One region of the Streptomyces sp. NPDC002057 genome, then DNA from elsewhere that is predicted to be linked to it. Evidence: riboswitches for the same ligand, from Rfam matches in the RefSeq annotation. Region 1 holds a riboswitch; each other region holds the start of a gene.
What was found. Region 1 has a riboswitch for cyclic di-AMP ahead of ABT129_RS18620 (M23 family metallopeptidase). Riboswitches for the same ligand answer to the same signal wherever they lie in the genome.
Positions count from the first base shown of each region.

Region 2: another riboswitch for cyclic di-AMP. It lies ahead of ABT129_RS07815 (C40 family peptidase); the one in region 1 lies ahead of ABT129_RS18620 (M23 family metallopeptidase).
Region 3: another riboswitch for cyclic di-AMP. It lies ahead of ABT129_RS32590 (LysM peptidoglycan-binding domain-containing protein); the one in region 1 lies ahead of ABT129_RS18620 (M23 family metallopeptidase).
Region 4: another riboswitch for cyclic di-AMP. It lies ahead of ABT129_RS32175 (transglycosylase family protein); the one in region 1 lies ahead of ABT129_RS18620 (M23 family metallopeptidase).

Region 1 is NZ_JBEOXR010000021.1:77,092-84,094, forward strand. It holds gene ABT129_RS18605 (DNA gyrase/topoisomerase IV subunit A) at 1-1,376, opposite strand, end outside; gene ABT129_RS18610 (M16 family metallopeptidase) at 1,558-2,910, shown strand; gene ABT129_RS18615 (M16 family metallopeptidase) at 2,937-4,304, shown strand; cyclic di-AMP (ydaO/yuaA leader) riboswitch at 4,505-4,665, shown strand; gene ABT129_RS18620 (M23 family metallopeptidase) at 4,678-5,448, shown strand; gene ABT129_RS18625 (GntR family transcriptional regulator) at 5,651-6,334, shown strand; gene ABT129_RS18630 (HPr family phosphocarrier protein) at 6,513-6,794, opposite strand; gene ABT129_RS18635 (bifunctional acetate--CoA ligase family protein/GNAT family N-acetyltransferase) at 6,991-7,003, shown strand, end outside.
Region 2 is NZ_JBEOXR010000006.1:156,673-163,675, reverse strand. It holds gene bioD (dethiobiotin synthase) at 1-599, opposite strand, end outside; gene ABT129_RS07835 (adenosylmethionine--8-amino-7-oxononanoate transaminase) at 620-1,900, opposite strand; gene bioB (biotin synthase BioB) at 1,906-3,168, opposite strand; gene ABT129_RS07825 (8-amino-7-oxononanoate synthase) at 3,312-4,499, shown strand; gene ABT129_RS07820 (ATP-binding protein) at 4,781-5,218, shown strand; gene ABT129_RS07815 (C40 family peptidase) at 5,286-5,762, opposite strand; cyclic di-AMP (ydaO/yuaA leader) riboswitch at 5,766-5,896, opposite strand; gene ABT129_RS07810 (hypothetical protein) at 6,287-6,592, opposite strand; gene ABT129_RS07805 (ClpP family protease) at 6,600-7,003, opposite strand, start outside.
Region 3 is NZ_JBEOXR010000060.1:15,528-22,530, forward strand. It holds gene ABT129_RS32575 (alpha/beta fold hydrolase) at 1-54, shown strand, start outside; gene ABT129_RS32580 (LURP-one-related family protein) at 213-809, shown strand; gene ABT129_RS32585 (phosphoribosyltransferase family protein) at 926-2,215, shown strand; gene ABT129_RS32590 (LysM peptidoglycan-binding domain-containing protein) at 2,209-3,072, opposite strand; cyclic di-AMP (ydaO/yuaA leader) riboswitch at 3,078-3,259, opposite strand; gene ABT129_RS32595 (DUF6197 family protein) at 3,605-4,246, shown strand; gene ABT129_RS32600 (phosphocholine-specific phospholipase C) at 4,321-6,345, opposite strand; gene ABT129_RS32605 (DeoR/GlpR family DNA-binding transcription regulator) at 6,523-7,003, opposite strand, start outside.
Region 4 is NZ_JBEOXR010000058.1:42,784-49,786, reverse strand. It holds gene ABT129_RS32190 (globin domain-containing protein) at 1-907, opposite strand, end outside; gene ABT129_RS32185 (cytochrome P450 family protein) at 1,017-2,300, shown strand; gene ABT129_RS32180 (transglycosylase family protein) at 2,435-3,532, shown strand; cyclic di-AMP (ydaO/yuaA leader) riboswitch at 3,791-3,965, shown strand; gene ABT129_RS32175 (transglycosylase family protein) at 3,969-4,694, shown strand; gene eno (phosphopyruvate hydratase) at 5,006-6,292, shown strand; gene ABT129_RS32165 (FtsB family cell division protein) at 6,383-6,853, shown strand; gene ABT129_RS32160 (DUF501 domain-containing protein) at 6,890-7,003, shown strand, end outside.

The DNA.
Region 1 (7,003 bases):
AGCCGGTCGCGCTCGCTCTCCAGTTCAAGGCGGTCGAACTTGGTGAGGCGGCGCAGCGGGGTGTCCAGGATGTACTGCGTCTGGATCTCGCTCAGCGAGAAGCGCTCGATCAGGCGCTCCTTGGCCTGGGCCGAGTTCTCGCTCTCCCGGATGATCCGGATGACCTCGTCGATGTCGAGCAGCGCGACGAGCAGGCCGTCCACCAGGTGGAGCCGGTCCCGCTTCTTGGTGCGGCGGAACTCGGAGCGGCGCCGGACGACCTCGAAGCGGTGGTCGAGGTAGACCTCCAGGAGCTCCTTGAGGCCGAGCGTGAGCGGCTGGCCGTCGACGAGCGCGACGTTGTTGATGCCGAAGGACTCCTCCATCGGCGTCAGCTTGTAGAGCTGCTCCAGGACCGCCTCGGGCACGAAGCCGTTCTTGATCTCGATGACCAGGCGGAGCCCGTGGCTGCGGTCGGTGAGGTCCTTGACGTCCGCGATGCCCTGGAGCTTCTTGGAACCGACGAGGTCCTTGATCTTGGAGATGACCTTCTCGGGGCCGACCGTGAACGGCAGCTCGGTGACGACGATGCCCTTGCGGCGGGCCGTCACCGTCTCCACGCTCGTCGTGGCGCGGATCTTGAAGGAGCCGCGGCCCGACTCGTACGCGTCCTTGATGCCGGTCAGGCCGACGATCCGGCCGCCGGTCGGCAGGTCGGGGCCGGGCACGAAGCGCATCAGCGTCTCGAGGTCGGCGCCGGGGTGGCGGATCAGGTGGCGGGCGGCCGCGATGACCTCGCCGAGGTTGTGCGGGGGCATGTTGGTCGCCATACCGACCGCGATGCCCGACGCGCCGTTGACCAGCAGGTTCGGGTAGGCGGCGGGCAGGGCCACCGGCTCCCGCTCCTGGCCGTCGTAGTTCGGCGTGAAGTCGACCGTGTCCTCGTCGATGGAGTCGGTCATCAGCAGGGCGGCCGGGGCCATCCGCGACTCGGTGTACCGCATCGCGGCCGGCGGGTCGTCGTTGCCGAGGGAACCGAAGTTGCCGTGGCCGTCGACGAGGGGGAGGCGCATGGAGAAGGGCTGCGCCATGCGGACCATCGCGTCGTAGATCGACGCGTCGCCGTGCGGGTGGAGCTTGCCCATCACCTCGCCGACGACGCGGGCGCACTTGACGAAGCCGCGGTCGGGGCGGAGCCCCATCTCGCCCATCTGGTAGACGATGCGGCGCTGGACGGGCTTCATGCCGTCGCGGGCGTCCGGCAGGGCGCGCGAGTAGATCACCGAGTACGCGTACTCGAGGAAGGAGCCCTGCATCTCGTCGACGACGTCGATGTCGAGGATTCGCTCCTCGAACGCGTCGTCCGGCGGCGGTGTCTTCGTGCTGCGGCGGGCCATCGCGGCTGCGGCTCCTTCACCAACATGGTTGATCTGACGCGGACCATTGTGGACCGTGCCACCGACAACGCCGACCGCGACCCGGACGAGGGACATCTCCAGGGGGCGGGAACTTCGCCAGGTGTCGGCGCGCTTGCATACAGTGGCAGGACTTTTTCACATCGCGATCGAAGGGACGTACATGCCCATGGGTCACACGGCCACGGCCGAGGCCGGCTCCGGCGGCCTGACAGCGACCGAGCACCGGTTGGCGAACGGCCTGCGTGTGGTGCTCTCGGAGGACCACCTGACCCCGGTCGCCGCGGTCTGCCTCTGGTACGACGTCGGCTCGCGGCACGAGGTCCCGGGCCGCACGGGCCTCGCCCACCTCTTCGAGCACCTGATGTTCCAGGGCTCGAAGCAGGTCCACGGGAACGGGCACTTCGAGCTGGTGCAGGGCGCGGGAGGCTCGCTCAACGGCACGACGAGCTTCGAGCGCACCAACTACTTCGAGACCATGCCCACGCACCAGCTGGAGCTCGCGCTCTGGCTGGAGGCCGACCGCATGGGCTCGCTGCTCGCCGCCCTGGACGACGAGTCCATGGAGAACCAGCGGGACGTCGTCAAGAACGAGCGCCGCCAGCGCTACGACAACGTGCCGTACGGCACGGCCTTCGAGAAGCTGACCGCCCTCGCCTACCCGGAGGGCCACCCGTACCACCACACGCCGATCGGCTCCATGGCCGACCTGGACGCGGCCACCCTGGAGGACGCGCGGAACTTCTTCCGCACGTACTACGCCCCGAACAACGCGGTGCTGTCCGTCGTCGGCGACATCGACCCGGAGCAGACGCTCGCCTGGGTCGAGAAGTACTTCGGATCCATCCCCGGCCACGACGGCAAGCCCGCACCGCGCTCCGGAGAGCTGCCCGAGGTGATCGGCGAGGAGCTGCGCGAGGTCGTCGAGGAGGAGGTCCCGGCCCGCGCGCTGATGGCCGCCTACCGGCTGCCGCACGACGGCACGCGTGCCTGCGACGCCGCCGACCTGGCCCTGACCGTCCTCGGCGGCGGCGAGTCCTCCCGGCTCCACAACCGGCTGGTCCGCCGCGACCGCACGGCCGTCGCCGCCGGCTTCGGCCTGCTGCGGCTCTCCGGCGCGCCCTCGCTCGGCTGGCTGGACGTCAAGACGTCCGGAGGCGTCGAGGTCCCGCAGATCGAGGCGGCCGTCGACGAGGAGCTCGCCCGGTTCGCCGCCGAGGGCCCCACGGACGAGGAGATGGAGCGGGCGCAGGCCCAGTTGGAGCGCGAGTGGCTCGACCGGCTCGGCACCGTCGCCGGCCGCGCCGACGAACTGTGCCGGTACGCCGTGCTGTTCGGCGACCCGCAGCTCGCCCTCACCGCCGTCGACCGGGTCCTGGCCGTCACCGCCGAGGAGGTGCGGGCGGCCGCCGCGGCCGCGCTGCGCCCCGACAACCGCGCGGTCCTGGTCTACGAGCCCCTGGCGACCGAGCAGGGCGACAACGGCGACGACGACGAAGAGGGAGCGGACCAGTGACCGACGCTGCCGCGTCTTTGACGAGCATGGACTTCCACCCGCAGCCGGAGCCGGGTGCCGCCCGGCCGTGGGCCTTCCCGGCCCCCGACCGCGGAGCCCTGGACAACGGCCTGACGCTGCTGACCAGCCACCGGCCCGGCCAGCAGGTCGTGGCCGTGGAGATCTTCCTGCCGGCCCCGCTGGACGCCGAGCCCGCCGGTCTCGACGGGGTCGCCACCATCATGGCCCGCGCGCTCTCCGAGGGCACGGACCAGCGCAGCGCCGAGGAGTTCGCGGCCGAGCTGGAGCGCTGCGGCGCCACGCTCGACGCGCACGCCGACCACCCGGGCGTACGGGTCTCCCTGGAGGTTCCCGTCTCCCGGCTGCCCAAGGCGCTCGGGCTGCTCTCCGAGGCCCTGATCGCGCCGGCGTTCCTCGAGACCGAGATCGAGCGCCTGGTCCGCAACCGTCTGGACGAGATCCCGCACGAGACGGCCAACCCGGGCCGCCGCGCCGCGAAGCAGCTCTCCAAGGAGCTGTTCCCGGCCGAGTCCCGGATGTCCCGGCCGCGCCAGGGCACCGAGGAGACCGTCGCGGCGATCGACGCCGCCTCGGTCCGGGCCTTCTTCGAGGCGTACGTCCGGCCCGCCACGGCCACCGCCGTGGTCGTCGGCGACCTGACCGGCGTCGACCTGGACAAGGTCCTCGCGGAGACGCTGGGCGCCTGGACGGGCGAGCCGGGCGAGCCGCTCCCCATGCCGCCGATCACCGCCGACGACACCGGACGGGTCGTCATCGTGGACCGTCCCGGCGCCGTCCAGACCCAGTTGCTGATCGGCCGGATCGGCTCGGACCGGCACGCCTCGGTCTGGCCGGCCCAGGTCCTGGGGACGTACTGCCTGGGCGGCACCCTCACCTCGCGGCTCGACCGGGTGCTGCGCGAGGAGAAGGGCTACACGTACGGCGTGCGGGCGTTCGGGCAGGTGCTCCGCTCCGACGCCGGGGGGAACGGCGCCTCGATGCTCGCCATCAGCGGTTCCATCGACACCCCCAACACCGGTCCGGCCCTCGACGACCTGTGGAAGGTGCTGCGGACCCTCGCCGCGGAGGGCCTCACGGACGCCGAGCGCGAGACGGCCGTGCAGAACCTGGTGGGCGTCGCGCCGCTCAAGTACGAGACGGCGGCCTCCGTCGCCGGGACGCTCGCCGACCAGGTCGAGCAGCACCTCCCGGACGACTACCAGGCCCGGTTGTACGCGCGCCTGGCCGAGACCGGCACGGTCGAGGCGACCGCGGCCGTGGTCAGCGCGTTCCCGGTGGACCGGCTCGTCACCGTGCTCGTGGGCGACGCGGCGCAGATCGCGGAGCCGGTGCGGGCGCTCGGCATCGGTGAAGTGACCGTCGTGACGGGCTGATTCCGCCCTCTGCCACGACAACGGAGGACCCCGACGGCATAGTTCGTCGGGGTCCTCCCCTTTGTCCGTATTGGGGGTGACGGTGATCGTTTGCCCTGTGGCATGTCTTACAAAAAGCCGGTCTGGTTGGTGAATGGATGACGATCCGCATAGCGTCGGGCCGTCTGTTCGTCAGTTGCACGTGCCGCAGCCGCGGCATCGGACAGACATCGCCGAGTCCCCGTCAGGCGCGAGCCTGGGGAGCCGGGGACCCACGTCCCTGGGGTGAATCGGGCGCCTTCGTCTCGTGCGGAGGGGCTCGTAGGAGACCTTCCTGCTCCGAACCCGTCAGCTAACCCGGTAGGCGAGAGGGAAGGAAAGGATCAGCCCCTACATGGCGTTCACCCGTGCCACCGGGAAGCATCGTGGTTCGAGCCGGATGGCGCGACGCAGCGTGGGCTTCGCCGGCGCCGCGACGCTGGCCACCACCGGCGTCATCGGAACCCTCGCCTCCCCGGCGCTCGCCGCCGACACGGACAACCGCGGGGTCGAGGACACCGGGCTCACCAAGGTGATCACCGAGGACTCCCTCGTCGACCGGCTCAACGCCCAGGCCGCCGCCCAGGAGCGGGAGGCCTTCGAGGCCGCCGCCAAGGCGAAGGCCCAGGCCGAGGCGGAGCGCAAGGCCGAGGCCCGCGCCAAGGAGCTCCGCGCGGAGAAGGAGCGTGCCGCCCGTGAGGCCGAGCGCCGCCGCCTCGCCTCCTTCCAGCTCCCCGTCGCCGGCACGTACGTCTCCACCGGCTACCAGACCGGCGGCTCCCTCTGGTCCTCCGGCAGCCACTCCGGCATCGACTTCCACGCCGCCTACGGCAGCAGCGTCGTCTCCGTCGGCTCCGGCACCGTCGTCGAGGCCGGCTGGGGCGGCGCGTACGGCAACAACGTCGTCATCCGGATGAACGACGGCACGTTCACCCAGTACGGTCACCTCTCCTCCGTCGGGGTCCACGTCGGCCAGACGGTCGAGCCCGGCCAGCGGATCGGCATCTCCGGCTCCACCGGCAACTCGACCGGCCCGCACCTCCACTTCGAGGCGCGCACGACCGCCGAGTACGGCTCCGACATGAACCCGGTCGCCTACCTCCGGGCGCGCGGCGTCGACGTCTGACCCGAGAAGACCTGGCGCGGCGGGACCGCCGCGCGTCGCAAAAGCCCCGGCTCGTACTGAGCCGGGGCTTTTCGTCGGTCAAAAGGCGGCCATATTCCGCTGGGGCATCGGAAATTCCGGCGGGCTGCAATAGAGTCGCAGATCGGGCGCAGAACAGGCGCCGCTCGAATTGACTCGCGCAGACCCAAGGCGGAGGTCGGACATGCGCATTCCCGCGCACTCGGTATGCACGGCGATCCGGGACGACATCGTCTCCGGCGTCTTCGAGCGGGGCAGCCGGCTGACCGAGGAACAGCTGGCCCGCCGGTACGGGGTGTCCCGCGTCCCGGTCCGGGAGGCCCTGCGCACGCTGGAGTCCGAGGGCTTCGTCGTCACCCGCCGCCACGCGGGCGCGCACGTCGCCGAGCCCACCGACCAGGAGGCGGCCGATCTGCTCGACATGCGGGCGCTGCTCGAACCGCTGGGGGCCGCCCGCGCCGCCCAGCGCCGCACGGAGGCACACCTCAAGGTGTTGCGCGGCCTGGTCAGGCTGGGCCAGGAGCGGGCCAGGCGGGGCCAGGGCGAGGATCTGCGCTCCCTGGGCGGCTGGTTCCACGAGACGCTCGCACAGGCCTCCGGCAGCCCGGCCCTGACGGCGCTGCTGACCCAGCTGCGGCACAAGATCGCCTGGACGTACGCGGTCGAGCAGCCCGCCCATCCGGTGGAGGCCTGGGCCGAGCACGGCGCGATCGTGGACGCCGTGGCGCGCGGCGACGCCGAGCGGGCGCGGTCCCTGACGGCGCTGCACGCGGAGCGCTCGTACCCGCTGCACCGCCTCAAGAGGCCGGAGCGCGGCCGTGTGAGGGTTTCGCAACACGCAGTCAACACGGCGAGTGCCCGGAATTAACGCGCGCACCGTATACAAAGAATTGGAATTCCTGGGGTTTTCGGGTGCGGCGATCCCGTGTCGCCTCCGGCTGCCCGAAAGTCGCCTCGCGCTGCCCGGAACAGGAATAGCGAAAGGCCGCGACCACCGGAATTCCGGCGGGCACGGCCTTTCGTCGTACGGGGTGGGACGACCCGGATCAGACGGTCTCGGGGAGCTCGTTCAGACCCTCGGCGACCAGCTTCGCCAGACGGTCCAGAGCGGCCTCGGCGCCGTCGGCCTCCGAAGCGAGGATGATCTCCTCGCCGCCCTGCGCGCCCAGGCCGAGCACGGCGAGCATGGAGGCGGCGTTGACCGGGGTGCCGTCGGACTTGGCGATCGTCACCGGAACGCCGGAAGCCGTGGCGGCACGGACGAAGATGGACGCGGGGCGGGCGTGCAGGCCCTCGGCCCAGCCGACGTTGACGCGGCGCTCAGCCATGGTGTTGCCCTTCAAGTCTTAAGGGGTTGTCTAGACCAGTCTCTCACGGGATGCTCCGTGCTCGCGCCGACCTTCGGCCCGGATCGGACCGCCTTTCGGCCCTCTCCCACCGCGCACGGCGTTGCCCCTACCTTGCACGGCGCACACCCGCCGCGCGACCGGTGCCACGGTCGTGTCGCGGCCGTAGGCTGACCCCATGCAGAGTGCGT
Region 2 (7,003 bases), on a different contig from region 1:
GGTACGGCCCCGAGGAGCGGCGCGCCCGCCGCCTCCGGCAGGTCCGCCAGGTTGCAGCGCATCGCCAGGTCCGGCGCGTCCGGCCAGCTGCCGACCACCACACCGAGCTGCTCGATCCCGCGCGCCCGCAGCGCCTCCGCCGTCAGGGTCGTCGAGTTGAGCGTCCCCAGACCGGCCGGGACGACCACCAGGACCGGCGCGCCGAGCAGCGCCGCCGCGTCCGCGAGCGTGCCGCCCTCCTCGTCGAAGCGGACGAGCAGCCCGCCCGCTCCCTCCACGAGGACCAGGTCGTACGCGGCGGCCAGCTTCCTGGCCGCCTCGGCGACCTCGCCGGGGCCGACCGGGGCGAGCCCGGCCCGCCGGGCCGCCGTGCCCGGGGCCAGCGGCTCCGGGAATCGGCCGAGTTCGGCGGAGCCCGCCGCGCCCGAGAGCCGGACGACCTCGTCCGCGTCCCCGCGCTCCTCGGGGCCGACACCCGTCTGCGCCGGCTTCAGCACGGCGACCGACCGGCCCGCGGCCGTGGCCACGGCGGCCACCGCCGCGGTCACGACCGTCTTGCCGATCTCCGTGCCCGTACCGCTGACGACGATGATTCCCACTGCTGTCCTCGCTCTTCCGGTCAGCCCGCGGCCGCCGCCGCGCGTACCGCGGCGCAGATCCGGGCCAGGTCCTCGTCGCCCGTCACGTACGGCGGCATCGTGTAGATGAGGTCGCGGAACGGGCGTACCCACACGCCCTCCCGGACGGCGGCCCGTGTCGCCGCCGCCATGTCGACCGGGTGGTCGAGCTGGACGACACCGATCGCGCCGAGCACCCGCACCTCGCGGACGCCGGGCAGTTCGGCGGCGGGGGCGAGACCCTCCCGCAGTCCCGCCTCGATCCGCTTGACCTCGACCTGCCAGTCCTGCGAGAGCAGCAGGTCGATCGAGGCGCAGGCCACCGCCGACGCCAGCGGGTTGCCCATGAAGGTCGGCCCGTGCGCGAGCACCGGGACCTCGCCCCGCGAGATCCCGTCGGCGACCCGGCTCGTGCAGAGCGTCGCCGCCATCGACAGGTAGCCGCCCGTCAGCGCCTTGCCCAGGCACATCACATCGGGGGAGACGCCCGCCTGGTCGGCGGCGAACAGCGTGCCCGTACGGCCGAATCCGGTGGCGATCTCGTCGAACACGAGCAGCACGTCGTGCGCGTCGCAGGCCTCGCGCAGCACCCGCAGGTACTCCGGGGCGTGGAAGCGCATGCCGCCCGCGCCCTGCACCACCGGCTCCACGATCACCGCGGCCAGTTCGTGCGCGTGCTCCGCGATCGAGCTCCGCAGCAGCTCCGCGTAGGACTCCTCGTACGTGGCCGGCGGGGCGTCCACGAAGACCTGCGGCTGGAGCACCCCCGCCCACAGCTCGTGCATCCCGCCGTCCGGGTCGCACACCGACATCGGCTGCCAGGTGTCTCCGTGGTACCCGCCGCGCCAGGTGAACATCCGCTGCTTCCCGGGGCGGCCGAGCGAGCGCCAGTACTGCAGGCACATCTTGACCGCGACCTCGACGGAGACGGAGCCCGAGTCGCTCAGGAAGACGTGTCGGAGCGGCTCGGGGGTGATCTCGACGAGCCGGGCGGCGAGCCGCACGGCGGGCTCGTGGGTGAGCCCGCCGAACATGACGTGGCTCATCCGGCCCAGCTGATCGCGGACCGCCTCGTTGAGCACCGGGTGGTTGTAGCCGTGGACCGCCGACCACCAGGAGGACATGCCGTCGATCAACTCACCCTGTCCCTCGGAGGGTTCGGCGAGCCGGAGCCGTACACCGGAGGCGGACTCCACGACCAGCGGGTCCGTACGGCCCGGCATGGGGCCGTACGGGTGCCAGACGTGGGCCCGGTCCAGGGCGATGAGTTCGTCGGTGCGCACGGCCGTCACGCGTTGGGGGCCAGGTCCGTACCGGCGCCCCGGCGTCGCACCGCGACCAGGTCCGTACGCGCCTGGTTCGGTCCGGCTTCGGCCTCCGGGGCCTCGGCCGGCGCGGGCACCGCGTGACCGCCGCAGGGACCGCAGCCCCCGCCGGCCTCCGCGTGCGAACCGCAGCCCGCGCCCTCGTCCGACCCGTGCGAGCCGCAGCCCGCCGTCGCACCGGAGCCGCAGCCGCCCGTCGCACCGGCCGCGGCGAGCGCGTCCGCGCGGTGCTTCGGCAGCGTGGTCGTGCCCGCGCCCTCCACCTCGAAGCCCGCGTCCGCGATCATGTCCAGGTCGGCCTGACCGGCCTGGCCCTCGCTGGTCAGGTAGTCGCCGAGGAAGATCGAGTTCGCGATGTTCAGCGCCAGCGGCTGCATCGACCGCAGGTGCACCTCGCGGCCGCCGGCGATCCGGACCTCGACGTCGGGGCAGACGAACCGCACCATCGCCAGGATCCGCAGGCAGCGCTGCGGGGTGAGGTTCCACTCCTTGGCGAGCGGCGTCCCCTCGAAGGGGATGAGGAAGTTGACCGGCACCGAGTCGGAGTCCAGCTCGCGCAGCGCGTAGACGACGTCGACGAGGTCCTCGTCCGTCTCGCCCATGCCCGCGATCAGGCCCGAGCAGGCCGACAGACCGGCGGCGTGCGCCTTCTGCACGGTGTCCACCCGGTCGGCGTACGTGTGGGTCTTGGTGATCCCCTCGTACGTCGCCTCGGACGTGTTCAGGTTGTGGTTGTACGCGTCGGCGCCGGCGTCCCGCAGCCGCTCCGCCTGGCCGTCCGAGAGCAGCCCCAGGCAGGCACAGACCTCGACGCCCTCGTTCTGCTCCTTGATGGCCTCGATGGTCCTGCCGACCCGCTCGACGTCCCGGTCCGTCGGACCGCGGCCGCTCGCCACCAGACAGACCCGCTTGGCCCCGCCCGCGACACCCGCCGCGGCGGCCTGGGAGGCCTCGTCCGGCTTCAGCCAGGTGTACTTGAGGATCTCGGCCTTGGAGCCGAGCCGCTGCGAGCAGTACGAGCAGTCCTCGGGGCACAGCCCCGACTTCAGGTTCACCAGGTAGTTGAGCTTCACCCGGCGCCCGAACCACTGACGGCGCACCTTGCCGGCCGCCGCCACCACATCGAGCAGTTCGTCGTCGGACGTCGCCAGGACGGCGAGCGCTTCTTCGCGGGTCGGCAGCTCGCGCCGCAGCCCCTTCTCCACGAGCGTGTTCAGCAGGTCCATAACCGCTGATCCTTGCCTACCACGCACCCCCGGGCCAAGGAGGATCCGAACAAACGCCTCCGATGGAGGTGTGTGGATGACCACATCCCGACCTCGGCATCATCCGGTTAGGGTCTGTGCGCTGCCTACAAAAGGATCGCCGCATGCCACAGGCCGACGACGTGCGGGCCGCGGGCCCGCGCCGTACCGCGTTCGACTGGACCGACGCCGAGGCACGCCGCCGGGCCGACGCCGGTCTCGTCCGCACGCTGCGCCCCCGGGCCGCCGAGTCCGAGCTCCTCGACCTGGCGAGCAACGACTACCTCGGCCTCACCCGCCGCACGGAGGTCACCGAGGCGGCGGCCGAGGCGGCCAGGCGCTGGGGCGCCGGCTCCACCGGCTCCCGGCTCGTCACCGGCACCACCCGGCTGCACACCCGCCTGGAGCGGGAACTCGCCGAGTTCTGCGGTTTCGAGGCGGCCCTCGTCTTCTCCTCCGGCTACACCGCCAACCTGGCGGCGCTCACCGCGCTCGGCGGCCGGGACTCCCTCGTCGTCTCCGACGCCTCCAACCACGCCTCCATCGTCGACGGCTGCCGCCTCGCGCGCGCCGAGACCGCCGTGGTGCCGCACACCGACCCCGAGGCCGTGCGCAAGACCCTCGACGCGCACCCCGGACGGCGGGCCCTCGTCGTCAGCGACTCCGTCTTCTCCGTCGACGGCGACAAGGCCCCGCTGCCCGAGCTCGCCGCCGCCTGCCGCGCGCACGGCGCCGGACTCGTCGTCGACGACGCCCACGGCCTCGGCGTCCTCGGCGACGGGGGCCGGGGCGCCCTCCACGAGGCCGGGCTCGCGGGCGACGAGGACGTCGTCGCCACCCTGACCCTCTCCAAGTCCCTGGGCAGCCAGGGCGGCGCCGTCCTCGGCCCCGCCCGGGTGATCGAGCACCTGGTGAACGCGGCCCGCACCTTCATCTTCGACACCGGCCTCGCGCCGGCCGCCGCGGGCGGCGCGCTCGCGAGCCTGCGCCTGCTCGTGGCCGAGCCGGGCCTCGCCGGGCGGGCCCGGACCGTCGCGACCACGCTCCACCGGCTGCTCACGGAGGCGGGCCTCACCGCCGCCCGCCCCGACGCGGCCGTCGTCTCGGTGCGCGCCCCCTCCCCGGAGGCGGCCCTGCGCTGGGCGGCGGACTGCAGGGAGCAGGGTCTGGTGGTCGGCTGCTTCCGGCCGCCGTCCGTCCCCGACGGCATCTCGCGGCTGCGTCTGACGGCGCGTGCCGACCTGACGGACGCGCAGATCGAGCACGCGGTGGAGACGATCCTGCGCACCGCGCCCGCCGCCCGGCGGGGATGACGGGAACGGGGCGGTCACTGACCGCCCCGCACGTCCGCCCGCGCGGCCCCCTGTGCGGCCGCCCGCACGGCCACCCCTGCGCGCACGCCCCGCGGGCCCGCCCGCTCCCTCGATCGTCCCGTGCGGCCCAAGAGCGTTCCCGGGCAGCAGAGTTCACCGCTTCGAGCGACAGATAGGGACATATCTTGGTGGAACGCCGCCCGGCGCGGCACGATCGGTGGCACTCTGACGCGAAGCGCAATCCGGGGCAGCCGCCCCGGCGGGAAAGGGACAGCGTCGCCATGGCAGATCACCAGGAAGCATCCGTCACGCTGCCGAGCGACCCCGCCTCGGTCCCCACGGCCCGGCGGTTCGTCGCGGAGGTCCTGGCCGGCTGGGGCCTCGACGACGCCGCGGACCTCGCGGACTCGATCCGCCTGGTGGTCTCCGAACTGGCCACCAATGCCGTGCTCCACACCCTCGGCCAGTCGCCCACGTTCACGGTCGAGGTCCGTCTGGAGCGCGAGGAGCGGCTCCACATCGGCGTCACCGACAGCCACCCCCGCAGGCCGCGACGCCTTCCGGCGGCGGTCCAGCAGGACAACGGCCGGGGCATGGTCATCATCCGTGTCCTGGCGGCGGAGGCCGGTGGCCGCCTCTCCGTCACGCCGACCGAGGACGGCGGCAAGACGGTCTGGATCACGGTCCCGTGGTGCGCGGCCCCGGTCCCCAGCTGTTAGCCGGGGGACGCGTGAGGGGGTGCGGCGGTGCCACCGCACCCCTCACGAACGGACCGCTACCGCCTGATCAGCGGACGCGGCCGTAGTAGACCTTCGACGACCAGATCTTGTCGAGCTTCACCCAGGATCCCCTCTTGGGCGAGTGCCAGATCTTCCCGCTGCCGGCGTAGATGCCCACGTGGTAGACGCTTCCACCGGAGTGGAAGAAGACCAGGTCCCCCTTCTGCCTGCTGGAGGCGGAGATGTGCCGGGTCTTGTTGTACTGCTGCTGCGCGGTGCGGGGCAGCGACTTGCCCGCCTTCTTGTACGCGTAGAGCGTCAGACCGGAGCAGTCGAACCTGGAGGGTCCGGTGCTCCCGTACCGGTACGGAGCTCCCTTCTTTGCCGCGGCGACGCTCAGTGCCTTGTTCGCGTGTGTGGTCGCTGCCTGGGCCTCCGATGCCGCACCGGGTGCGAACAGCGTGCCGCCGACGGCGGCGAGGGTGAGAGCCGAGACGGCTCCGGCCCGGGACAGCAGGGACGGGACATGCATCTGCGCAGTCATGCGCAACCCTTCGTCAGCCGCCTGCGAAGGATGACCTGTCGGGTTCGGGCTGGCGAAGATGCCCGGCCGCTGACGCGGCTTCACCCCAAGGAACGGACCCGCCGCCGAAACAGCGCGTTCGTCCCGTAAAAATCGGGTCCTCCACTCCTGCCGATCCACTCCTGTCGACCAGACGTCCGGGACAGCGGCAGGACTCGGCGTCCGCCCGGACCGCCCCGCCGCGGTGGCGGGGGCTTGTCGTCGACAGGGATCTTGACCCACACCAGGGTCGAAATCCGAGCTGAAACGGCGATATGTGAGGCTCCTCACGACTGATCCATTCAGGTGGACAGACAGCCTTTGTGATCTTCGGAGGTTTGGCCGACGAGCCCCGCACCAGCGATGGAACGCCCGATTCCGCTAGATGTGTACACCTGTTGCGCAACTCACCCCGCACATATGTCGACTCGTCGACTACGCCGAACGGGGGAGCGATTCTGCGGTGCGCGTCGGCCGTCCGGACCTGGACACGACGCGCCGGAATGTCAACTCGCCCGGGCTCGCGGGACGGTGACGCGGCCACTTCTGCGCTCGCCGTCGAGCACCCGCAGGGCGCGCGCGAGCGTGTCCGCGTGCACCTCGCTCTCGCCCCGCTCATGCATGAGCGTCAGGGCCTCGCGCAGTGCCTCGGCACGCCCCACCAGGGCCTGGGCCGCGCGCAGGGCGCCATAGGTATGCGCACCCCTGGATGGATTGATCTTCCCAAGGAGGTCGACCACTTCGAGGTAGGCGTCGACGAGTTCACCCTCGGCCCGGGTCAGGGCGGGCAGCGGCGGCAGCTCGGGGACCACGGCACGCTCACCGCGCCGGGCCGTCGGCGGCCGTGCCGCGGCCGGCGATCACATGGTCCACCAGGCCGTACGCGCGGGCCGCCGGCGCGTCCAGGACCGTGAGGCGGTCGAGGTCGGCGTCGATCCGGTCCCGGTCCCGGCCCGTGTCCTCGGCGAGCAGCCGGGCCACCAGCGAGCGGAGCCGGAGCAGTTCGCGCGCCCGGAGGTCGAGGTCGCTGGGCTGTCCCCGGAGCGGCTCGTCCATGGACGGCTGCTGGAGGGTGACGCGGGCGCCGGGCAGCATCATGCGCTTGCCGGGGGTGCCGGCGGCGAGCAGGACGGCGGCGGTGGACGCGGCCTGGCCCAGGCAGGTGGTCCCCACGTCGCAGTGGAGCGAGCGCATCGTGTCGTAGATCGCGGTCATCGCGTCGA
Region 3 (7,003 bases), on a different contig from region 1:
GAGGAGACCCCGCAGGCCCTCGCCGAGGCCATCGAGGCCTTCCTGGCCGCCTGACGGCGGCTTCGGCCGGGTCGCCGTATCTCATCCGAACGTCGTCGGCGGCGACGACTTTCGAGGACAGCGGTGCGGCCCCCCGCCGCCGGATCATCGTGCTCACGACCTCAGGGGGCGGTCCTTCGACGGACCGCCCACGACCGGCAGGAGCACGTTCGATGGGCCTCGCGCAGACGCAGCACCGCTTTCTCGTCCGGCAGAAGGTGACGCTCATGGCCAACCGCTACCTGGTGCACACCGTCGGCCCGGACGGGGAGGAGGCCGAACTCGTGGCCTTCGCCCACCAGAAGAGGATGGCGCTGAAGGAGCAGTTCACCTTCTACACCGACGAGTCCCAGCGCCAGGTCCTCTTCACCGTCAAGGCCCGCCAGGTCATCGACCTCGGCGCGACCTACGACGTGCACGGCGCCTCCGGCTCCCGGCTGGGCGCCTTCCGCAAGAACTTCGGCGCCTCCCTGCTGCGCAGCACCTGGCACCTGAGCCGGGAGGGAGCCGCGGGGGAGACGACCGGTCAGGAGCGGAGCGAGCTGCTCGCGCTGCTTCGCCGCGCCTGGGAGTTCCTGCCCTTCACCGACCTGCTCCCCTTCATCGTGCCGTACCACTTCGACTTCACCGACGAGGAGCGGACCGTCATGACCGTCGACAAGATCTTCGGTCTGCGCGACCGGTACGTGCTCGACATAGCCGACCCGGAGCTCGACCGGCGTCTCGCGATAGCCCAGGCCGTCGCCCTGGACGCCCTGCAGTCCCGCTGACCTCCGCTCCACCCGACCGCCGCGGGAGAGGCGACCTACCCTGGAGAGGCGGGCAGGGGACAGGACACGCCGTCCCGCCCTCGTCCGGAGCCGTGCGTGCGGATGGGCGGTGGGCCATGTTCTTCAGCGATCGCACCGACGCGGGTCGGCAGCTGGCCGGCCTGCTCGATCGCCTCAAGGGCCATGACGTCGTGGTTCTCGGCCTGCCCCGGGGCGGGGTGCCGGTGGCCGCCGAGGTCGCGGACGCCCTGGACGCCCCGCTCGACATCTGCCTCGTGCGGAAGCTGGGCGTGCCCCGGCAGCCCGAACTCGCGATGGGCGCGCTCGGCGAGGGCGGTGTGCGGGTGCTGAACGAGCGGGTGCTGCGGGAGTCCGGGGTGACCGAGCGGGATCTCGCCGAGGTCGAGCGGCGCGAGCACGTCGAACTCGAACAGCGGACCCGCCGCTACCGGGGCGGCAGACCGTCCGTCCCGGTGGAGGGCCGGACGGTCCTCGTCGTCGACGACGGTCTGGCCACCGGTGCCACGGCACTCGCCGCGTGCCGGGTGGTCCGTGCCAAGGGTGCCGCGCGGATCGTGCTGGCCGTCCCGGTCGCGCCACGGGGCTGGACGGCCAGGCTCGGCGGCGAGGCCGACGAGACCGTGAGCGTCCACGCGCCGGAGCGGTTCTTCGCGATCGGACAGTTCTACCGGGACTTCTCACAGACCGCCGACGCCGAGGTCGTCGCCTGTCTGGACCGGAACCGGGCCGCGCACGACCCGGTCGTCCAGGACTCGGACGTACGGATCCCCACGGCCGCCGGAGTGACGCTCGCCGGGCGGCTCGCCGTGCCCGAGGGAGCCCTCGGCATCGTCCTGTTCGCCCACGGCAGCGGCAGCGGCCGGCACAGTCCCCGCAACCGGGCGGTCGCGGCGGCGCTCAACCGGGCGGGACTCGGCACCCTCCTGTTCGACCTGCTCACCGAGGCGGAGGCGGTCGACCGGGCGCATGTCTTCGACACCCCGCTGCTCGCCGGCCGGCTCACCGACGCGACGGAGTGGCTGGCCGGGCGCCCGGAGAGCGAGGGCCTTCCGCTGGGATACTTCGGGGCGAGTACGGGAGCCGCCGCCGCGCTGTGGGCGGCGGGCGATCCCGCGTCCCCGGTGACCGCCGTCGTCTCACGCGGCGGCCGGCCGGACCTCGCGGCCGACCGTCTGGCCCGGGTCCGGGCTCCCACGCTCCTGGTGGTGGGAGGCCGGGACACGCCGGTCCTGGACCTCAACCGGCGGGCCGGCTCCCTGCTGCGCTGCGAGAGCCGGCTGGCCGTCGTCGACGGCGCCACGCACCTCTTCGAGGAGCCGGGCGCCCTGGAGGAGGTGGCGAAACTCGCCACCTCCTGGTTCAGCGGGCACTTCCGGGGTCAGTAGGCCCCGTTGACCTGGTCCATCGAGCCGTACTTGTCGGCCGCGTAGTTGCAGGCGGCGGTGATGTTGGCGACCGGGTCGAACGGGTCCATCGACGTGCCGGGCACGTGATAGGCCCGGAAGGTCGGGTCGATCACCTGGAGGAGGCCCTTCGACGGGGTACCGGCCACCGCGTTGGAGTCCCACAGGTTGATGGCCTGCGGGTTGCCCGAGGACTCACGCATGATGTTGCGGTGGATCCCTTCGTAGGAACCGGGGATGCCGTGCTGGGCCATGACGGCGAGCGACTCGCGGATCCAGCCGTCGAGGTTGTTCGCGTACTGGGTGACGGCGACCGGGGCGGCCTGGACGGCACCGGCGGCGGAGGCCCCCGCGCCGGTGGCGGCGGGCGCGGCGGCCCGGCGCTCGGAGCGGCTGGCCCGTTCGGTCGTGGAGGCCTTCTTCGCCTGGGCGGGAGCCGCCTTCGCGGAATCCTTACGAAGCGTCAGTTCAAGACCCGGGTGAATGAGTGACGGATTGTCACCCACCGCGCTCATGTTGGCCCGGTAAAGGCCCTTCCAGCCGCCCTGAATTCCCTTCTTCTTGGCGATCAGGGAAAGCGAGTCGCCGCTCACGACGGTGTAGGTGCGGGCGGCGGCCGGGGCGGCGGGAGCCTTGGCGGCGACCGGGGCCGCGGCAGGAGCGGCGGGGGCGGCGACGGCCCGGGCGGTGAATTCCGGGGCGCCGGAGACGGGGGCGGCGCCGGCCGCCGCGGGGGCGATCAGCGGGAGGGCAAGGGCGACTCCACCTGTGCCGACCAGCGCGAGTCCATGGGAGACGGCGCGGCGTCGGGGGCGGCGGTGCTTACCGTGAGCAGGCATGACGGGATTCCTCTCCGGCGCCTGCGGGGTGAGCTGTCGGGTTCGGACGGGAGATGTCCGGCCGCGCGCACGCGGCTGCACCCCGAGCCGTCCCGGATTCCGGGCCGGCGTATTCGTGGGTCCCCCGCTCCTGCCGTCGGGTGAAAAGGGAGGTATTTCGAGCGGTGGCAGGATTCGGCGATCCGCTCGAATGGAGGTGACCGTAGGCCAGTAATGCGACAGAGAACAAGAGGACCGGAGTCCCGGGCCCGGGAATTGGATCACCGAATTCGATGAATTCAAGATCGAACGCGCCGAAGGCTCCTCGAACTTCCTTGTCCGGCCCGGCCTGCGCGGAGTTCTGCCCCGAGGGCCGTGCCGGGAAAGTGAGTCGCGTCACCAGCGCCCTTATGTCCGAATAGGGCTTTTGGCTACGTAAATTCGGTAGTGGGCGGTAAAGGCCGTATCGAAGAGGTGGACACTCGACCCTAAAAGTCGCAAAACCGACATTCGTCGTGAAAGATGAGGTGACCCCGACCGAGGAGCTGCCCGGATGTCCCCCTCCGCCGCCCTGCTCACCCCCGACGGACTCGACCGCGAGGCCGCCGAGCTCTACGAGAGCGCCGCCTGGCAGCGTGCCGTCACGGACTTGACCACCGCTCCGCCGCCCCTGACTCCGTCGCGGCCCGCGACCGTACTGCCGCCCGCGCCCCCGCCCGACGAGAGCTGGCGGGCTCTGCTCACCGTGCCGGTGGACCGCCTCGTCGCGGACGCGCTCGACGCGCTGCCGCCGGCCCCGCCCTCCGAGCACCGCCTCCCCGGCCGGATCGGGGCCGTCCTGCCCGACCGGCTGCACGCCTGGCGCCGTATCGGCCGTCCGGATCTGCGCCCTTCGGTCCACCTCGGCTACGCGCGCCTCGTCCTGACGGAGTGGGGCTGGCAGAACGCCCCGTACAAGCTGCGCGACGCGCGGGGGGCCCGGTGCGTCTGCGGCGCGCTGCTCGCCGCGCACCGGCTCGGCCACGGCAGCGCCACGACCATGAACGAGGCGGCCGCCTGGATCATGGCCGAGCTCCGGTCGCGGGGCTGGAGCGAGCTGATCGGGCCCTGGAACCGGGCCCCGGGCCGTACGGCCGCGGACGCGGTCGCCCTGCTCGACGCCACGATCCACCGCGCGGCGCACGCGGGCCGCTGACGGCCGTGCCGATGAGCCGGGCGGCCCGGAAGCCGCCCCCGGCTCATCGGCGCGGGACGCCCGCCCGGCGTGCCTCAGCCGGTGACGCTCGCGGCGCCGGTCTCGATGTGGCCGGTGTACCGGCGCGACCAGGTCCCGTCGATGTCGACGACGATCGTGAAGTCGTACCAGCCGTTGTGGAGGGCCACCGCGTTGAAGAAGTCCTCCCGCGTGGAGTTCGCCGGCACCGTGTACGTCCACGGGCCGTCCGTGCGATAGGCGTTCGAGCGGATCGTGAAGGTCACCGGTCCCGCCGAGGTGTTGCTCATCCGGAACCAGAGCGCCGTCCGGCCCGAGCCCGCCTCGGGGGCGAACCGGGCCGCCACCTCGACGGCTCTGCCCGCCTTGGACGCGTCCCCGAGGAAGCGGCGCAGGAAGCGGTTGGGGCCCATCATCGAGATGTCGTACTTCCCCGATCCCGACCCCGTGCCGATGTTGAAGTAGTCGGTCGCCGTGGCGCCCGGGTCGACCGTGTACTGCCAGGCGGCCGTGTCGCGGTGCTGGTGCGGGTGGATCGAGAAGTGGGCCGCCCGCCTGGCCTCCGCTCCCTGGTTCGCCATCGAGAACCAGGCCAGGATCTTCCCCGCGGACCCGAACTCGAAGCGGTCGAGGTTGCCGTTCACCTGGTACGGCAGGGCGCGGGCCGGACGGGTTCCCGACTCCTGCGCGGGCAGGGCGTTGTTCTGCGGGGCCGGGTTCGGCAGCGGTTTGCAGGTGGCCTGGCCGATCACCTTCGCCGTGGACGGAAGGCCGGCCGGCACGCCGTACACGGGGTGGGCGAAGTCGAAGACGCCGGTCAGGTCGCCCGTCACCTTCCGCCGCCAGGCGCTGATGTGGGGGCAGGCGGCCGGGGTGCCGAGCGCGGCCGTCCAGGTCTCCATGAAGCGCAGCACGGAGGTGTGGTCGAAGACCTCGGAGCTCACCCAGCCGCCCCGGGTCCACGGGGACATGACAAGCATCGGGACGCGGAAGCCGAGCCCGATCGGAACGCCGTCGAGGTACTCGCCCGGGGTGCCCGGGGGAGCGACCGGCGGCGGCACGTGGTCGAAGAAGCCGTCGTTCTCGTCGTAGTTGAGGAAGAGCACCGTCGAGTCGAACACCTCGGCGTCGGCCGCCAGGGCGCGGTAGACGAGATCGACGAAGTGCGCGCCGTCCCCGGGCGGCGCGTACGGGTGCTCCGAGAACGCCTCGTTCGCGACCACCCACGAGACCTGCGGCAGGGTGCCCGCGACGACGTCGGCGCGGATGGCCGCGGCGATGTCGTCCGGCGTCGACCCGGTGACCTTGGGGACCGATCCCATCCCTCGGTCGTACAGCGGGTCGCCGGGGCGGGCGTCGGTGAACCTCTTGAAGTACGCGAGGCCGTTGTCGCCGTAGTTGTCCTGGGCGTTCTGGTAGAGCTTCCAGCTCACCCCGGCGCGCTGCAGCGCCTCGGCGTACGTCTCCCAGGTGAGGCCCGACTCGTCGCCCCCGTCCTTGCTGGAGGCGTCGATCCTCCCGCTCCACAGGAAGGTGCGGTTGGGGCCCGTGGCGCTGAGCGCCGAGCAGAAGTACGCGTCGCAGATCGTGTAGTGGTCGGCGAGCGCGTGGTGGAAGGGGATGTCCCCGCGGTCGAGGTGGCCGAGGGTCCGGTTGTTGCCGACTCCGGTGACCCAGTTGTCCAGGCGCCCCTTGTTCCAGGCGGCGTGCTGCGAGGTCCAGCTGTGCGGCAGGTCGCCGTTGCACTGGGCGAGGGTCTCGCCGTCCACGCCGCCGGCGGGCGGGGTGTCGCTGAGCTTCCAGGGGTACCGGCGGCCGCCCCGGTCGGGCTGGTTGAACATCCCCCAGCCGCCGGGCAGGTTGCCCGCCGCGCGGTCGCCGAAGCCCCGGACGCCGCGCAGGGTGCCGAAGTAGTGGTCGAAGCTGCGGTTCTCCTGCATGAGGATCACCACGTGCTTGACGTCGGTGAGGGTGCCGGTGGCCGCCCGCGCGGCGGCGGACGCCCGGGCCGTCGGGAGCGCCGCGCCCGCCACGAGCCCCGCGCCGATACCGACGAATCCCCTGCGGCTGATGGGAATCATGCTCCGCCTCTCCTGTCGCGCTGTGCCCCGGCGGCACGTGCGAGACATGATGGGGGAGGGGAGCTTAAAGGTATACATCCGTGCGGTAATTAATGGATTAACTCCGCAGGACACCCCAGGGGCAAGGGAAATAGGGCTTCTGATTGGTCCGACTGCATACCAATGTGAACCGGCGGCTCAGACGGCGAGTACCTTCACGCCGGCCTCGGTGAGCTGCGCGACCGCCTCCGGAGCGATGCCCGTGTCGGTCACGAGGAGGTCGATCCGGTCCAGACCACAGATCCGCGCGAACGCCCGGCGGCCCATCTTCGAGGAGTCGGTCACCACGACGACGCGGCTCGCGCGCTCCGCGAAGAGCCGGCTGATGCTCGCCTCGTCCTCCTGGTGGGCCATCACGCCGAGCGCCGCGTCCACCCCGTCGACGCCCAGCACCACCACGTCGAGCACGACCTCGTTGAGCACCCCGACCGTCAGCGGGCCCACCAGCTCGTACGTCTGGGGCCGGGCCACCCCGCCGGTGGTGACGATCTTGATCTGCGGGCGCACCGCCAGCTCGCCCGCGATGTTGAGCGCGTTGGTGACGACGGTCAGGGCGGGTCCGGACGTCGCGGCTCCCCCCGCTCCCGCCGTCCCCGCCGTGTCCGCGCGGCCGCTCGCG
Region 4 (7,003 bases), on a different contig from region 1:
TGATGTAGGTGACGCTCAGGCCCGGGATCCGTTTCCGCAGCTCCTCGGCGTCCCGCCGCCCGTACAGGTACTCCTTCGCGCGCGCCACGACGAACAGCCGGCCCGTCAGCTCCGGCTCGGTCTCCGCCGCCTCCGCGAGGAGGGCCCGCACCGGCGCCCATCCGGTGCCCGCGCATATATAGGTGCGGAGTCCGCCCGGCTCCGTGCGCGCGGTGAGGGCGCCGCCGGGGGCGCTGAGCCGCAGGGTCTCGCCGGGTCCCGTCTCCTCGACGAGCGCCGTGCTCATCGCCCCGCCCCGGATCCGGCTCACGTGCAGCTCGACCGTGCCGTCCGGGCGGGGCGCGTCGGCGAGGGAGTAGGTGCGCCAGACGCGGGGGACGCGCAGCGAGCTGACGCTGACGTACTGGCCGGGGAGGAAGGGGAAGGGCTGCCGGGGCCGCAGGGTGAGGACGGCCAGGTCCTCGCCGAACCTCTCGTGGCGGACGACGTCCGCGTCCCACCAGGCCGGCTCCCCGGCCCCGGAGGCCTCCTCGGCGCCCGCCAGCATCAGATCGGTGACGTGCCCGTACGCCTCGGTCCAGGCCTTCTCCGCCTCCAGGTTCCAGGCGGAGCCGGAGGCGTACGCGAAGGCGGCGATCAGGCTCGCCCCCACGGCCGCGTAGAGCGCGGGGGAGGCGAGGAACTTGCGGTGGTCGCGGCCCAGCTGCCCCAGGTAGACGGCGAGCCCCGGATCCTCCAGATGGGTCACCACGTGCGTGAGCGCGGCGAAGAGCCGGTCCCGCTGGGGCCGCATGTCCTCGGGGAACAGCTCGCGCACGGCCGGGTTGTGCCAGAAGAGATGCGAGTAGAAGAAGGTGACGGCGTGTTCGGCCCGCCTCTCGACGACCGCGAACGTGCTTCTGAGCATCTGAGGATCCACCGGCAAGAATCTAGGGCACCACCCCCCTCCGTGATCACAGGATCTCCACACACCTCACCTTCGAAGTGGTCTCCGGGCCGCCCTGTACGGTCGGGGGGTGAGCACAGCCCCCGGCACCGGCCCCGCCCCGGACCCCTCCCCTTCGCCCGCTCCCACCCTCTTCACCTGGGAGTTCGCCACCGATCCGTACCCCGCGTACGCGTGGCTGCGGGAGCACGCGCCGGTGCACCGGACGACGCTGCCGAGCGGGGTCGAGGCCTGGCTCGTGACCCGGTACGCGGACGCCCGGCAGGCCCTCGCCGACCAACGGCTCTCCAAGAACCCGGCGCACCACGACGAGTCCCCGCACGCCAGGGGCAAGACGGGCATTCCGGGCGAGCGCAAGGCCGAGCTGATGACCCATCTGCTCAACATCGACCCGCCCGACCACACCCGCCTGCGGCGGCTCGTGTCGAAGGCCTTCACCCCGCGCCGGGTCGCCGAGTTCACCCCGCGCGTGCAGGAGCTCACCGACCGGCTCATCGACGCGTTCGTGGAGAAGGGGAGCGCCGACCTCATCCACGAGTTCGCCTTCCCGCTGCCCATCTACGCCATCTGCGACCTGCTCGGCGTCCCCGAGGAGGACCAGGACGACTTCCGCGACTGGGCCGGGATGATGATCCGGCACGGCGGGGGGCCGCGCGGCGGGGTCGCCCGGTCGGTCAAGAAGATGCGCGGCTACCTCGCCGAGCTGATCCACCGCAAGCGCGAGGAACCCGGGGACGACCTCATCTCGGGGCTCATCAAGGCCTCCGACCACGGTGAGCACCTCACCGAGAACGAGGCCGCCGCCATGGCCTTCATCCTGCTCTTCGCGGGCTTCGAGACGACCGTCAACCTCATCGGCAACGGCATGTACCAGCTGCTCCGCCACCCCGGCCAGCGCGAGCTGCTGCAGGGCTCGATCGCGGCGGGGGAGACCGGGCTCCTGGAGACCGGGATCGAGGAGCTGCTGCGGTACGACGGGCCCGTGGAGATGGCCACCTGGCGGTACGCCACGCAGTCGTTGACCGTCGGCGGGCAGGAGATCCCGGCGGGGGACCCGGTGCTCGTGGTGCTCGCCGCCGCCGACCGGGACCCGGAGCGGTTCGACGGGCCGGACACCCTCGACCTCGCGCGGCGCGACAACCAGCACCTCGGGTACGGGCACGGCATCCACTACTGCCTGGGCGCACCGCTCGCCCGCCTGGAGGGACAGACCGCGCTCGCCACCCTGCTGACTCGCCTCCCGGACCTGCGACTTGCCGCCGATCCGGCCGAACTGCGCTGGCGCGGCGGGCTCATCATGCGGGGATTGCGCACGCTTCCGGTGGAGTTCTCCCCTTCCGTACGGGTCCACTGAACTGACGTGGCGTCAGAAATGTGATCTTCACGTGATCGCGGGTCCATCGACTTGTGATGAGTGTTCGAATGCGGCTACGTTTCGCCGCAGTCTCAGCCGTCACGAGTCACATCCGTCACGCGAAAGGCGCATCTATGCGTTCCGGGAACGGACGACACCGTCGCCCCCGTCAGGCCCCCGCCATCGTCGTCGCCGCGGGCGTGACCGGATCCGCCATGGCGCTGCCTCTGCTCGCCACCGGATCCGCGTCCGCCGCCGACGCCGCCACCTGGGACCGGGTCGCCGAGTGCGAGTCCGGCGGCCAGTGGAGTGCCAACTTCGGCAACGGCATGTACGGCGGCCTCCAGTTCACCCAGGACAGCTGGGAGCGCAACGGCGGCCTCGCCTACGCCCCCAGCCCCGACCTGGCCAGCCGCGGCCAGCAGATCGCCGTGGCCGAGAAGGCCCTCGCCAAGGGCAGCACCGAGTGGGCCACCTGCGCGCCGATCGCCGGCCTGAAGAACGACGGGAAGGCCACCGGGGTGAACCCGGGCCCCACGTCCGTCCCGACGACCCCGGCCGCCGTCCCGGAGTCGAGCTGGAACACGGGGCTCCCGGAGGCCTCCACGGGCTCCAAGGGCTCCACGGAGGCCGGCGAGGCCGCCGAGGCCCCGCGGAAGACCACCGGGCCGGTCTCCCCGACCGCACCCGTCTCGCCCACGGCGCCCGCCACGTCCGCCCCGCCGACCGCGCCCGTCACGCCGACCGCGCCGGTGAGCCCCACCGCTCCGACGGACTCGGCCGACCCCTCCGCGCCGACCGCCCCCACCACCCCGGGTACGCCCGATACGTCCGTTACGCCCGGTACGCCGGAAGGTGACGAGACGTCGGCCACGCCCGGCACCGGCAAGCACCGGGGTGACGCGGCTCCGGATGAAACCGACAAGAAGGACAGTGTCACCGAATCCGGTAGACATGCCTCGGGCAAGGACAAGTTGGCGGAAGAGCCCGAGGCGACCCCCGTGACCGACGAAGCGACGAACAAGGACGCAACGGACAGTCAGGGCACTTCGGACGCGTACACCGTGCGGCCGGGCGACAGCCTGTCCGACATTGCACAGGAGAACGAACTCCCCGGAGGCTGGACCGCCCTCTACGACGCCAACCGGCGGACCGTGGGCGTCGATCCGGACCTCATCCTGCCTGGTCAGAGCCTCGACCTGACGAACGGTTCGCCCGCGCCGGCGGTGTGATTCGGGGTCAAATGTCCGGTTCTGGGCAAGTGAGACATGGGTCTCTTCGCCCCAACTGGCGTGTCACGTCCGCGAAGTTTGCTTTCGTCACCTCTCACCTGCGCAAACACCCCCCGCCGGAAGGCAAGGAGGGGCGATATTTCCGCAATACGCCTCTTTGAACTTCCGGTGGGTCTGTGTCTACGGTCGTCACCGCTCGCCACCGCGGGCCCCGTCGACCGAAACGCCGAATCCTGCCGTCGGCCGATGGGAACAGTCGTCGCGTAAGCGCCGAAGGCAGGAGTGGGGGACCCAAGGTAAGTGCCGGTCCCGGCCGTTGAGACAGACGGCCGACGATCGGCTTGGGGTGAAGCCGCGTGCTAGGACACGCGGCCGGGCAACTCTTCCGGCCCGAACCCGACAGCTCACCTCACAGGCGTCGGTGAGGAGAATCTCCATGCTGTTTTCCGGTAAGGGCAAACACCGCCGTCCCTCCAAGGCCACCCAGGTCGTCACGCTCGTCGGCGTCACCGGTGTCGCCGTCGCCGCCCCGCTGATGACCGCGGGCACCGCCTCGGCCGCCACGGCCTCCGAGTGGGACCGCGTCGCCCAGTGCGAGTCCGGCGGCAACTGGTCCATCAACACGGGCAACGGCTACTACGGCGGCCTGCAGTTCTCGGCCTCCACCTGGGCCGCGTACGGCGGCACCGCCTACGCCTCGACCGCCAACCAGGCGTCGAAGTCCCAGCAGATCGCCATCGCCGAGAAGGTCCTCGCGGGCCAGGGCAAGGGCGCGTGGCCGAGCTGCGGCGTGGGCCTCTCCGGTGCCTCGTACGACGGCGGCGCCGCCGAGAGCACCCCGAAGCAGGACACCCAGCAGCCGCAGCAGGAGCGGAAGGCCGAGCAGCCGACCACCCGCAGCGAGCAGCGTCAGGCCCCGAAGAAGGCGACGCAGCAGCAGGCCGCGCCGAAGGCCGCCGCCAAGAAGACCGTCACCACGCCGACCGGCGAGACGGTCAAGAAGGGTGACGGCGAGTACAAGGTCGCCACCGGCGACACCCTCAGCAAGATCGCTCAGGCGCAGGGCGTCAAGGGCGGCTGGGCCAAGCTCTTCGAGCTGAACAAGGACGTCGTCGAGAACGCCGACCTGATCTACCCGGGCCAGCAGCTCCACCTGAAGTGAGCCCGGCGGTCCGTGTGAGTCCGGCGGCTCACGCGGCCCCCACGACCCTCCCGCGGTGACCACCCCGACCCGGCGCGCCCTTCCCCCGTGCGCGCCGGGCCGGGGTTCCCCCGTTTCGGGAGGACCTGACGGTTACCGCCCAGTAGATTCGGGGCCCTTCGTCCCCAGATGCATGCCCTTGGGTCCTTTTTCGTCCCAGGGGGCGGGCGCCCGGCTGGCCGGAGCCCCCGAGCCGGTTAGGCTCTTGTCGCAAGGCCGAGCGACCCTGCACCGGTCATGCGTCACATCCAGCGTCACATCCCAAAAAGGAGATGCTCGTGCCGTCCATCGACGTCGTCGTAGCCCGGGAAATCCTGGACTCCCGAGGCAACCCCACGGTCGAGGTCGAGGTCGGCCTCGACGACGGCAGCACCGGCCGTGCTGCTGTTCCGTCCGGCGCCTCCACCGGTGCGTTCGAGGCCATCGAGCTTCGCGACGGTGACCCGAACCGCTACCAGGGCAAGGGTGTCGAGAAGGCCGTCCTCGCCGTCATCGAGCAGATCGGCCCGGAGCTCGTCGGCTACGACGCCACCGAGCAGCGCCTGATCGACCAGGCCATGTTCGACCTGGACGCCACCGAGAACAAGGGCTCCCTCGGCGCCAACGCCATCCTCGGCGTCTCGCTCGCCGTCGCGCACGCCGCCTCCGAGGCCTCGGACCTGCCGCTCTTCCGCTACCTCGGCGGCCCGAACGCGCACCTGCTGCCCGTTCCGATGATGAACATCCTCAACGGTGGGTCGCACGCCGACTCCAACGTGGACATCCAGGAGTTCATGATCGCCCCGATCGGCGCGGAGTCCTTCTCCGAGGCCCTTCGCTGGGGTGCCGAGATCTACCACACGCTCAAGGGCGTGCTGAAGCGCAAGGGCCTCTCCACCGGCCTCGGCGACGAGGGCGGCTTCGCCCCGAACCTGGAGTCGAACCGCGCCGCCCTCGACCTCATCCTCGAGGCCATCAAGGAGGCCGGCTACGCGCCGGGCACCGACGTCGCGCTCGCGCTCGACGTGGCGGCGTCCGAGTTCTACAAGGACGGCAAGTACGAGTTCGAGGGCAAGTCCCGCTCGGCCGCCGAGATGACCGAGTACTACGAGGAGCTCGTCTCCGCGTACCCGATGGTCTCCATCGAGGACCCGCTGTACGAGGACGACTGGGCCGGCTGGAAGGTCCTCACCGACAAGCTGGGCGCCAAGGTCCAGATCGTCGGCGACGACCTCTTCGTCACCAACCCGGAGCGCCTCGCCCGCGGCATCGAGGAGGGCACCGCGAACGCCCTCCTGGTCAAGGTCAACCAGATCGGCTCGCTGACCGAGACCCTCGACGCCGTCGAGCTGGCCCAGCGCAACGGCTTCAAGTGCATGATGTCCCACCGCTCCGGCGAGACCGAGGACGTCACCATCGCCGACCTCGCGGTCGCGGTGAACTGCGGTCAGATCAAGACCGGCGCCCCGGCCCGCTCGGACCGCGTCGCCAAGTACAACCAGCTGCTGCGCATCGAGGAGATCCTCGACGACGCCGCGGTCTACGCCGGCCGCAGCGCCTTCCCGCGCTTCAAGGGCTGACAGCGTCGCACCCGGTAGTTCCGTCCGTCCCCGCACTCGGTCCCGTACCGTGTGCGGGGACGTCCGCGTGAACAGGGGAGGCGACACGACATGGCCGCGAAGGACCGGGACCGGTTCTCGACCGCGACCCGGATCAGGCTGCTCGGAGAGCAGACCGCCGCCCGTGTCTACCGCTCCCAGACCCGCCGCCAGGCCCGCCGCTCCCGGCTCACCGGCCGCGCGGCCTTCCTCGCCCTGATCGTCTGCTCCCTCGTCGTGGCGCTCGCCTATCCCATGCGCAGCTACGTCTCCCAGCAGGGCGAGATCGCCGAGCAGGAGCGCAAGGCCGCCGACGCCGCCCGGCGGGTCGAGGAGCTCAAGGACGAGAAGGCCCGCCTCCAGGACCCGGCCTACGTCCGCCGCCTCGCCCGCGAGCACCTGCACTACCTGCTCCCCGGCGAGACCGGGTTCACGGTGAACGACCCCGACGCGGAGCAACGGCCCCGCGCCGACCAGGGCGCGGCGGACCGCCCCTGGTACGACAACCTCTGGGACGGCGTCGACCACGCCGACCGCCCCTGACCCTCGTACGCGACACGACACACGATCAAGGCAGACATGCACACGCCTCCTCCGCAGACCGAACGCACCGAGCCGACCGGGACGGACATCGCCGCCTTCGAGCTCCAGCTCGGCCGGCCGCCCCGCGGCCTGCGCGCCATCGCGCACCGC